DNA from 2 places in the Allomesorhizobium aridi genome. Region 2 is predicted to be linked to the other one. Evidence: predicted binding sites of a transcription regulator. Region 2 holds the regulator's gene; the other holds the start of a gene.
The links. The regulator LexA, encoded in region 2, represses DNA repair genes until DNA is damaged. The targets are predictions, from matches to a motif close to TGTTCNNNNTGTGTTCNG.
Positions count from the first base shown of each region.

Region 1: uvrA (excinuclease ABC subunit UvrA) is a predicted target of LexA. The motif match lies at 2,215-2,232, and genes of this name have one in related genera.

Region 1 is NZ_CP171729.1:1,578,528-1,582,736, forward strand. Features, by position in the region: gene uvrA (excinuclease ABC subunit UvrA) at 1-2,067, opposite strand, end outside; gene ACG873_RS09775 (hypothetical protein) at 2,769-3,068, opposite strand; gene ACG873_RS09780 (single-stranded DNA-binding protein) at 3,308-3,811, shown strand; gene ACG873_RS09785 (adenylate/guanylate cyclase domain-containing protein) at 3,903-4,209, opposite strand, start outside.
Region 2 is NZ_CP171729.1:1,863,873-1,868,081, forward strand. Features, by position in the region: gene glp (gephyrin-like molybdotransferase Glp) at 1-1,007, shown strand, start outside; gene lexA (transcriptional repressor LexA) at 1,114-1,833, shown strand; gene ACG873_RS11165 (ComEC/Rec2 family competence protein) at 2,153-4,209, opposite strand, start outside.

The DNA.
Region 1 (4,209 bases), 290 kb from region 2:
CTCGCGCGAGCCCATGATGCGACGCGACGCGGCCTTGAACAGCGTCTCGATCAAAAAGGTCGACTTGCCGCCGCCCGAAACGCCGGTGACGGCCGTAAAAGTGCCGAGCGGGATTTCGGCCGTGACGTTCTTCAGATTGTTGCCGCGCGCACCGACGATTTTTATGCGCCTCGTCTTCTTCAGCTCGCGCCGCGTGGGCGGGGTCGGGATTTCGAGCGCGCCGGTCAGGTATTTGCCGGTGATCGAGTTCGGGTTGGCCATCACATCGGCCGGCGTGCCTTCGGCGATGATCTCGCCGCCATGGATGCCGGCGGCGGGCCCGATATCGACGACGTAGTCGGCAGTCAGGATCGCGTCCTCGTCGTGCTCGACGACGATGACGGTGTTGCCAAGGTCACGCAGGTGCTTCAGCGTGTCGAGCAGGCGGGCATTATCGCGTTGATGCAGCCCGATTGAGGGTTCGTCGAGCACGTAGAGCACGCCGGTCAGCCCCGAGCCGATCTGCGAGGCCAAGCGAATACGCTGGCTTTCGCCGCCCGACAGCGAGCCGGAATTGCGCGACATGGTCAGATAGTCGAGGCCGACATCGTTAAGGAAGCGCAGGCGCTCGCGGATTTCCTTGAGCACGCGCACCGCGATCTCATTCTGCTTGGCGTTGAGCGCGGCGGGCAGTTCCGCGAACCAGGAATTTGCCTTGCGGATCGACATCTCGGAGACCTGGCCGATGTGCAGGCCGGCGATCTTCACCGCCAGCGTCTCGGGCTTCAGGCGATAGCCGTTGCAGGCCGGGCAGGGACTGGCCGACATGAAGCGCTCGATCTCCTCGCGCATCCAGGCCGACTCGGTTTCCTTCCAGCGGCGCTCGAGATTAGGGATGACGCCTTCGAAGGTTTTCGTCGTCTTGTAGGAGCGCAGGCCGTCGTCATAGTTGAAAGTGATCTGGCGCTCGCCGGTGCCGTTCAGCACCGCGTCCTTTGCCTCGTCGGTCAGATCTCTGAACTTGTCGCCAAGCTTGAAGCCGTAGACCTTGCCCAGCGCGTCCAGCGTCTGCGAATAATAGGGCGAGGTGGATTTCGCCCACGGGCTGACCGCACCGTCGCGCAACGTCAGATTTTCGTCGGGAACGACCAGGCTGGCGTCTATGGCGCGCTGGCTGCCTAGGCCGTCGCAAGCCGGGCAGGCGCCGAACGGATTGTTGAACGAAAACAGCCGGGGCTCGATCTCGGGGATGGTGAAGCCGGAAACCGGGCAGGCGAATTTTTCCGAGAACATGATCCGCTCATGCGTGTCGTTCTTCGACTTGTTGGCCGAGTCCTCGGAAGTCTCGCTGGCCGGCAGCGGCTTGTCGGCGAATTCGGCAACGCATAGCCCTTCGGCCAGCTTAAGCGCGGTCTCGACGGAATCGGCGAGCCGCGAGGCGAGGTCGCCGCGCACCACGATGCGATCGACCACCACGTCGATGTCGTGCTTGTATTTCTTGTCAAGCGTCGGCGCGTCGGCGATCTCGTAGAACTGGCCGTCGATCTTGACGCGCTGAAAACCCTTCTTCTGCAGTTCGGCGAGTTCCTTGCGATACTCGCCTTTGCGGCCGCGCACGATCGGCGCCATGATATAAAGCCGCGTGCCTTCCTCGATTGCCAGGACGCGGTCGACGATCTGGCTGACCGTCTGGCTCTCGATCGGCAGGCCGGTGGCCGGCGAATAGGGAACGCCCACGCGCGCGAAAAGCAGGCGCATGTAGTCGTATATTTCGGTTACGGTGCCGACGGTCGAGCGCGGATTGCGCGACGTGGTCTTCTGCTCGATCGAGATGGCCGGCGACAGGCCGTCGATCTGGTCGACGTCCGGCTTCTGCATCATTTCGAGGAACTGGCGCGCATAAGCCGAGAGGCTCTCGACATAGCGGCGCTGGCCCTCGGCGTAGATGGTGTCGAAGGCGAGCGAAGACTTGCCCGAGCCCGACAGGCCGGTCATCACGATCAGCGAGTCGCGCGGCAGGTCGAGATCGATATTCTTCAAATTGTGTTCGCGCGCGCCGCGAATGGAAAGATATTTGTGATCGGCCATGCCGGTCCGCCGCCTCAATCAAATGTTTCGGAGTGGCTGGTTGTCCGGCCATCCCGTCATGTAGGTATTCTTGCCGCTCAGTCGAGGGCAGCCAACTCCCTCGTGTCAGGAGGGTTTAGCCGCCTTTGCAGGGGCGGGGCAAGCGAAAAGAACAAACGGGAAACAGGCTCCTGACAAAGTCGCAGCGGAGGCATGCCGGACCCTGCGATCACATTTTTCGTAACCGGCTACTGGGTGGTTGACGCAACGGAATGAGCGGTGCACGATACGTCCGTCAGCTGGAGCCGAGCGTCTCACAGGATGTTCTTCGCTGGCATTCGGCCCGTCTGCGAGACGCCGCAGACAAGCGGATAAGTGCGCCGGCAGGCACAGGATCAACGGACACAGGAGTGAGGCATGACTCCACCGGACAGTTCCGAAAGGCTCCACTAAGGTGTGGAGCCGCAGCAGGCAAAAGTGCCTGAGTTCGCTCGGCAGACTTTGACCCGCTGATCCCTTTACAATCAGAGACTACGAGTCGGATCGTCGGCTGAATGCCGCGTTGCATCCGAATTAAAAACTGGTCGAGGACGACCGGTAAAAGGGCTAAGACCCAAACAAAGCCCTGCGCGCTTCTGGCGAAGCGGCAGGGCTAATTTTTGCCCGCTGGCCGCTGATAAGCGCCCAAACAGGCTGTGCGGCGGGAGCGAACGGTGATGACCTTATCGTCCGGTGCGCGGCACGAACGTCCCGATGTCGATGGTGACGTTGCCGGATATCTTCACGTCCCAGTCGCCCATGCGCACGAAGCCGTTTTCGTCCGTCAGCGGCGCTTCCAGGAGCGGCTCGCCCTGAGGCCTGATGCCGGTCTGGTCGGACGCCTTGCCGTCGACACCGGGGAGGTCAGCCGTCGACGAAGCGCCGTCTCCTGCGCGGAGGGCCGGGGCGGAGACCGAAAGAGCCACGGACACGAGTATGGCGGAGGCGACGGGCTTTTGCAGGTTTCCGATCATGTCGCGCATGATAGCCGCGCGGCCGGAAAATGCCACACCGACAGACCTGCAGCATTCGCGGCGCGAAACAGCCTGGTTTGCTTTGCCCGAGTGGCTCTTGCGCACGGCATTTCTGCATGCTAGGAACAAAAAGCGAACAAACTATTTGTGGACAGCAGGCCCTTTTTGGCTGCGCGCGGCGCATGTCGGGGCAGCGATCGGCTAGAGTGCGGCCTGTTGTTGGTTTCGGATGAGCGCGGAGCGGTGTCATGGCGGGTAGCGTCAATAAAGTCATTCTGGTTGGTAATCTTGGCGCGGACCCGGAAATCCGGCGGCTGAATTCGGGCGATCCGGTCGTCAACATCCGTGTCGCGACGTCGGAAAGCTGGCGCGACAAGAATTCCGGCGAGCGCAAGGAAAAGACCGAGTGGCATAATGTCGTGATCTTCAACGACAATCTGGCCAAGGTCGCCGAGCAGTATCTGAAGAAGGGCATGAAGGTTTATGTCGAGGGTCAGCTGCAGACCCGCAAATGGCAGGACCAGAGTGGTCAGGACCGCTACACGACGGAAATCGTGCTGCAGAAATTCCGCGGCGAATTGCAGATGCTCGACGCGCGCGGCGGCGAGGGCGGCCAGGTCGGCTATGGCGGCGGCCAGGAGCGCAGCGGCGGGTCCGATTTCGGCCAGTCGGGGCCGACCGACGTTTCTCGCGGCGGCGGCAGCCGGGGCGGCGGATCGTCTCGCGACCTCGACGACGAGATTCCTTTCTGAGGATTTTGATGGGCCGGCCGTTCTTCGATGAATGGCGGCCCATCCAATGCAGCCCTCGCCGAATTGACGAGGCGCGGGCGCCCGGGGAAATTCAGTCGGGCAGCCCCGCCTTCCGCAACGCGTCGGCGAGCGCATCCATCAATTGCGGGCGCACAAGGTCCATCCGCACGAAACCGCTGATGGTCCATCCGGGAGCGATCTCCAAAAGCCGCATGGCCGCGATGCGTGCGGCATCGAGACGCCCGAGATTGGCATGGCTGGCCACCAGGCTGGCGTGGAGTACGCTGAAACCGGGATTGGCTTGGATCGCCAGTGTCGAGTAGCCGGCGGCTTCTTCGAACCGACCGGTGAACAGGCAAACCCAGGCCAGCGCCAGATAGGGGTGGTAGTTCAACGGA
Region 2 (4,209 bases):
CGGTGCAACTCGAGATCATCGGCGCGGCCCCGGCCGGGCGGCGATTCGACGGCAAGGTCGAGCCTGGACAGGCGGTGCGGATTTTCACCGGCGCGCCGATGCCGGAAGGCGCAGATACGATCGTCATCCAGGAGAATACGAGCAGCGTCGGCGAGAACGGCGTTGAGGTGACGGAAACGGTCGCGGCCGGCCGGCACATAAGGCGCAAGGGCCTGGATTTCGCCGAGGGCGACCGGCTGCTCGAACCGGGACGCGTGCTCGATGCGGCGGCGCTGTCGCTGGCGGCCTCCGCCAATCACGCCGCGCTTCGCTTGGTCAGGCGTCCGCTGGTGGCGATCATCGCGACGGGCGACGAATTGCTGCCGCCGGGCAGCGAGCCGGGGCCGGACCAGATCATCGCCTCCAACGCCTTCGGCGTCGCCGCGATCGCGCAGTCGGTGGGCGCGCGGGTGCTCGACCTCGGCATCGCGCCGGACCGCAGGGAAGCGATTTCGGCGCTCGTCCAGGAGGCCATGGAGGCGCACGCCGACGTGATCGTGACGCTCGGCGGGGCGTCCGTCGGCGACCACGATTTCATCCATGACGTGCTGACCGGCGAAGGCATGGCGCTCGACTTCTGGAAGATCGCAATGCGGCCGGGCAAGCCGCTGATGTTCGGGCGGCTCGGCGGCACGCGCTGCCTCGGCTTGCCCGGCAATCCTGTGGCGAGCCTGGTCTGCTCGCATCTGTTCCTGAAGCCGCTGGTGGCGCGGCTGGGCGGCCGCCCCTATCAGCCGGACATGCGCCAGGCCGTGCTGGGGACCGCCCTGCCCGCCAACGATATGCGCCAGGACTATATACGCGCCGTGGTGGACGCTGGCCCCGACGCTCCGGTGGCGACGCCCTTCCGCGTGCAGGATTCTTCGATGCTCAGGATTTTCGCCGACGCCAACGCGCTGATCGTGCGCCAACCGCTCGCAGCGGCCGCCGATGCCGGTGCTCCGTGCGACGTGCTGATGCTACGCTGAACAAATCGTCAACGGATTCATTAAAATTTAAAAGGTTGCGGAACACAACTGGAACATATAGTGTTTGTTCTGGATTTGTTTTCCGTTTGATTCTCGGGGGCTGGTGATGCTGACGCGCAAACAACATGAACTGCTGCTCTTCATCCATGAACGGCTGAAAGAGGCCGGGATCCCTCCTTCCTTCGACGAAATGAAGGATGCGCTGGACCTTGCGTCGAAGTCCGGAATCCACCGCCTGATCACGGCGCTTGAGGAGCGCGGCTTCATCCGCCGCCTGCCCAACCGGGCGCGGGCGCTTGAGGTTCTGCGGCTTCCCGATTCGATCGCGCCGGGCCTGAACGCGGCGCGGAAATTCTCGCCCAGCGTCATCGAGGGCAGCCTCGGCCGCCGCATGCCGGAGCCGTCGCGGATGCCTGCGGCCGGCAATGACGACGACGTCCGCGCCTCGATATCCATCCCGGTGATGGGGCGCATCGCCGCCGGCGTGCCCATCGAGGCCATCCAGCACAAGACGCATTCGATCTCCGTGCCGCCGGATATGATTTCGGGCGGCGAGCATTATGCGCTCGAGGTGAAGGGCGATTCGATGATCGAGGCCGGCATTTTCGACGGCGATACTGTGATCATCCGCAACGCCAGCACCGCCAATCCCGGCGAGATCATCGTTGCGCTGGTGGACGAGGAGGAAGCGACGCTGAAGCGCTTCCGCCGCAAGGGCGCGTCCATTGCGCTCGAAGCCGCAAACCCGGCCTATGAAACGCGGATTTTCGGACCCGACCGGGTCAAGGTGCAGGGCAAGCTCGTTGGACTGATCCGGCGCTATTGAAAATTGGTGCTGGCGTGGTCGGCGCTGGCGAAGTTGTAAAGGTTTCGGAACCTGAGTGGGTGTCATCCCGGAAGCCGGGGTGAACAGTAGGCTATTCCGGACTCATTGGCCGGCGTCAGCGTGGCCCGAACCCTTGCTCTTTGTGCCGGTTTCGCACGAGCGGCATTCTTGCGCCCACCCGGCCACGCTTCTCAGGTCCGGCTCTTCTCCCTTCGCTTGGTCCGCCGGGATGACAATGCTCTTTGCCGCCGATTGCCATCGGCGGTGTCTGCCAAGGCGGGATCGTCGGATCGGTCAAAAACTTCAAGGCCGCGTCCTGCTATTTGGCCGGCTCCATCGCTGGAGGTTTCGTCTTTCGCTGGTAGGGCGGCATGCCGCGCGCGGCGCGCGAGAAGCGGCGTTGCGCGTGCCACGGGCGGTAAGGCTCGGCCACCGCATGGCGGATTTCAGGGTTTGAACCCAGCGCGGCGAAATAGATTGCAGCGCTGCCGTGCCTAGCCAACTCTCGTTTGGTCACGATCGCTACAGCCGGATTTCCGCAGGACAGTTCGGCAGTCGCATCATCGATGACGATCAGGGCCGCATAGTTGCAGGCGCTTCGCGCAGCAGAGCTATCAGCCGTATGAACGACGATGTAGCCGGACGGGTGGCGAATCGCGCATAGCGCCGGGCTGCAGTCGAACCGGACGCCGGGAACGCGTCCGACGGGCGATTGCGGGGCGATTTCCGCAGCATTCTCGGCAGGTGGGCCGGATGAAGCGGGCTCGTCGGAATGCCGCTTGATAGGATTAGTGGGATTTCCACTCGCCGTCGCTGCGGGCATCGGCGTTTCCGTCGCCGCAGCATTCGTGCCGGAGCCGCCGGATGATGCGAGCCCGTCGGCGTTCTGCATGCTGGAATCAGTGGGATCGCGATCGGCCGTGGCGGCGAGCGTTACGGTTTCGACCGCCGCAGTATTTGTGTCGGCGCGCCCGGACACTGCAGGCTCATCGGAATGACGCTTTAGCGAATTGGCGGGCTGCGCGGGCGGGACAACGGTTTCTGCGCGGAGCGCCCGCTTCCAACTGTCGATCGTGAACTGGTTCGGCCGGGCTCGATTGACGGCCAACTCTCCCTCACCATTGCGTAGTGCGACCAGACGTCCGTCCTCCGAAACAAACACGTTCGGCGTTTTCGCGAATACTAGCGCCGCCACGGCCAGTACGGCGAACGGTAGGGCCGCCAGCCGGAGCCGGGTTGTTGTTGTCATCGTGGCGAAGATCAATGCGACGGTGGTGAGCAGGACGGCCTGGACGGGCACGAGTCCGACGGCGTCGAGTGGCGAGCGGGCGGAAAACCAGTCGGCGACCGCAATCATGGCCGAGAGGCCCTTGCCCATGACAAAGAAGAACGGCGCGTCGAGGCCGAACGGCATGGCGACGGCGCCCATCACCGCGAACGGCATGACCAGCACCGAGACGATCGGCATGGCCACCAGGTTCGCGGCAAGGCTGAGCGGCGAGACGCGCTGGAAGTGATAGGCGCCGAAGACGGCCGTCGCCAGCCCCGCCACCACGGATGTGACCATCAGACCGGCGGCGATGGCCAGTATTTTCCTGAATGCGAGGTGGGACGTCGAACGACCGGCCGCATGCGGCGCGCCGGTTCGCGCCTGCTGGCGATCCGACCACCAGGCATAGGCGCCGACAAGCGCTGCGGTCGCGGCGAACGACATCTGGAAGCTTGGGCCCATCACCTCATGCGGGGAGACGGCAATGACGAGGATCGCGGAGATCGCCAAGTTGCGCATGGTCAGTGCGGCGCGGTCAAACAGCAGCGCCGTCAGCATCACCGCAAGCATGATGAAGCTGCGCTGAGCCGCAACTTCGCCGCCGGAGATGAAGAGATAGGCGGCGATTGCCGCAAGTGCCGCGACAGCAGCGTATTTCTTGACCGGCCGCCGCGAAGCAAAGCCTGGAAACAGCGCGAAGCCGGCGCGCAGGCCGCCCATGATCGTGCCGGCGACCAGCGCCATGTGCAGGCCCGATATCGAGATGATGTGATAGAGGCCGGTGCGGCGCAGCGATTCATTGACCGCCTCGGGAATGCCGGCGCGGACGCCTACAGCCAGGGCCGCGGCGATTTCGCCTTCCGGCCCGCCGATGCTTTTGCGTATGCGATCGGCGATGGCGTTGCGGCCGTTCTGGATCCAGGCCGAGACTCGCGCCGGCAACGACAGATCCGGTTGCGGCATGTGAGGGTCGCCGGCCAGCTCATTGTTCTCGCTCATTTTCTCTTCCGCAAGTGTCGGCTGCGGTGCGACCACGGTCGTCAATTGCGGGGCGCGCAGGAAAAAGCCGCTCGCGCCGATACCGTCAAAATAGCTCTCGAAGGAAA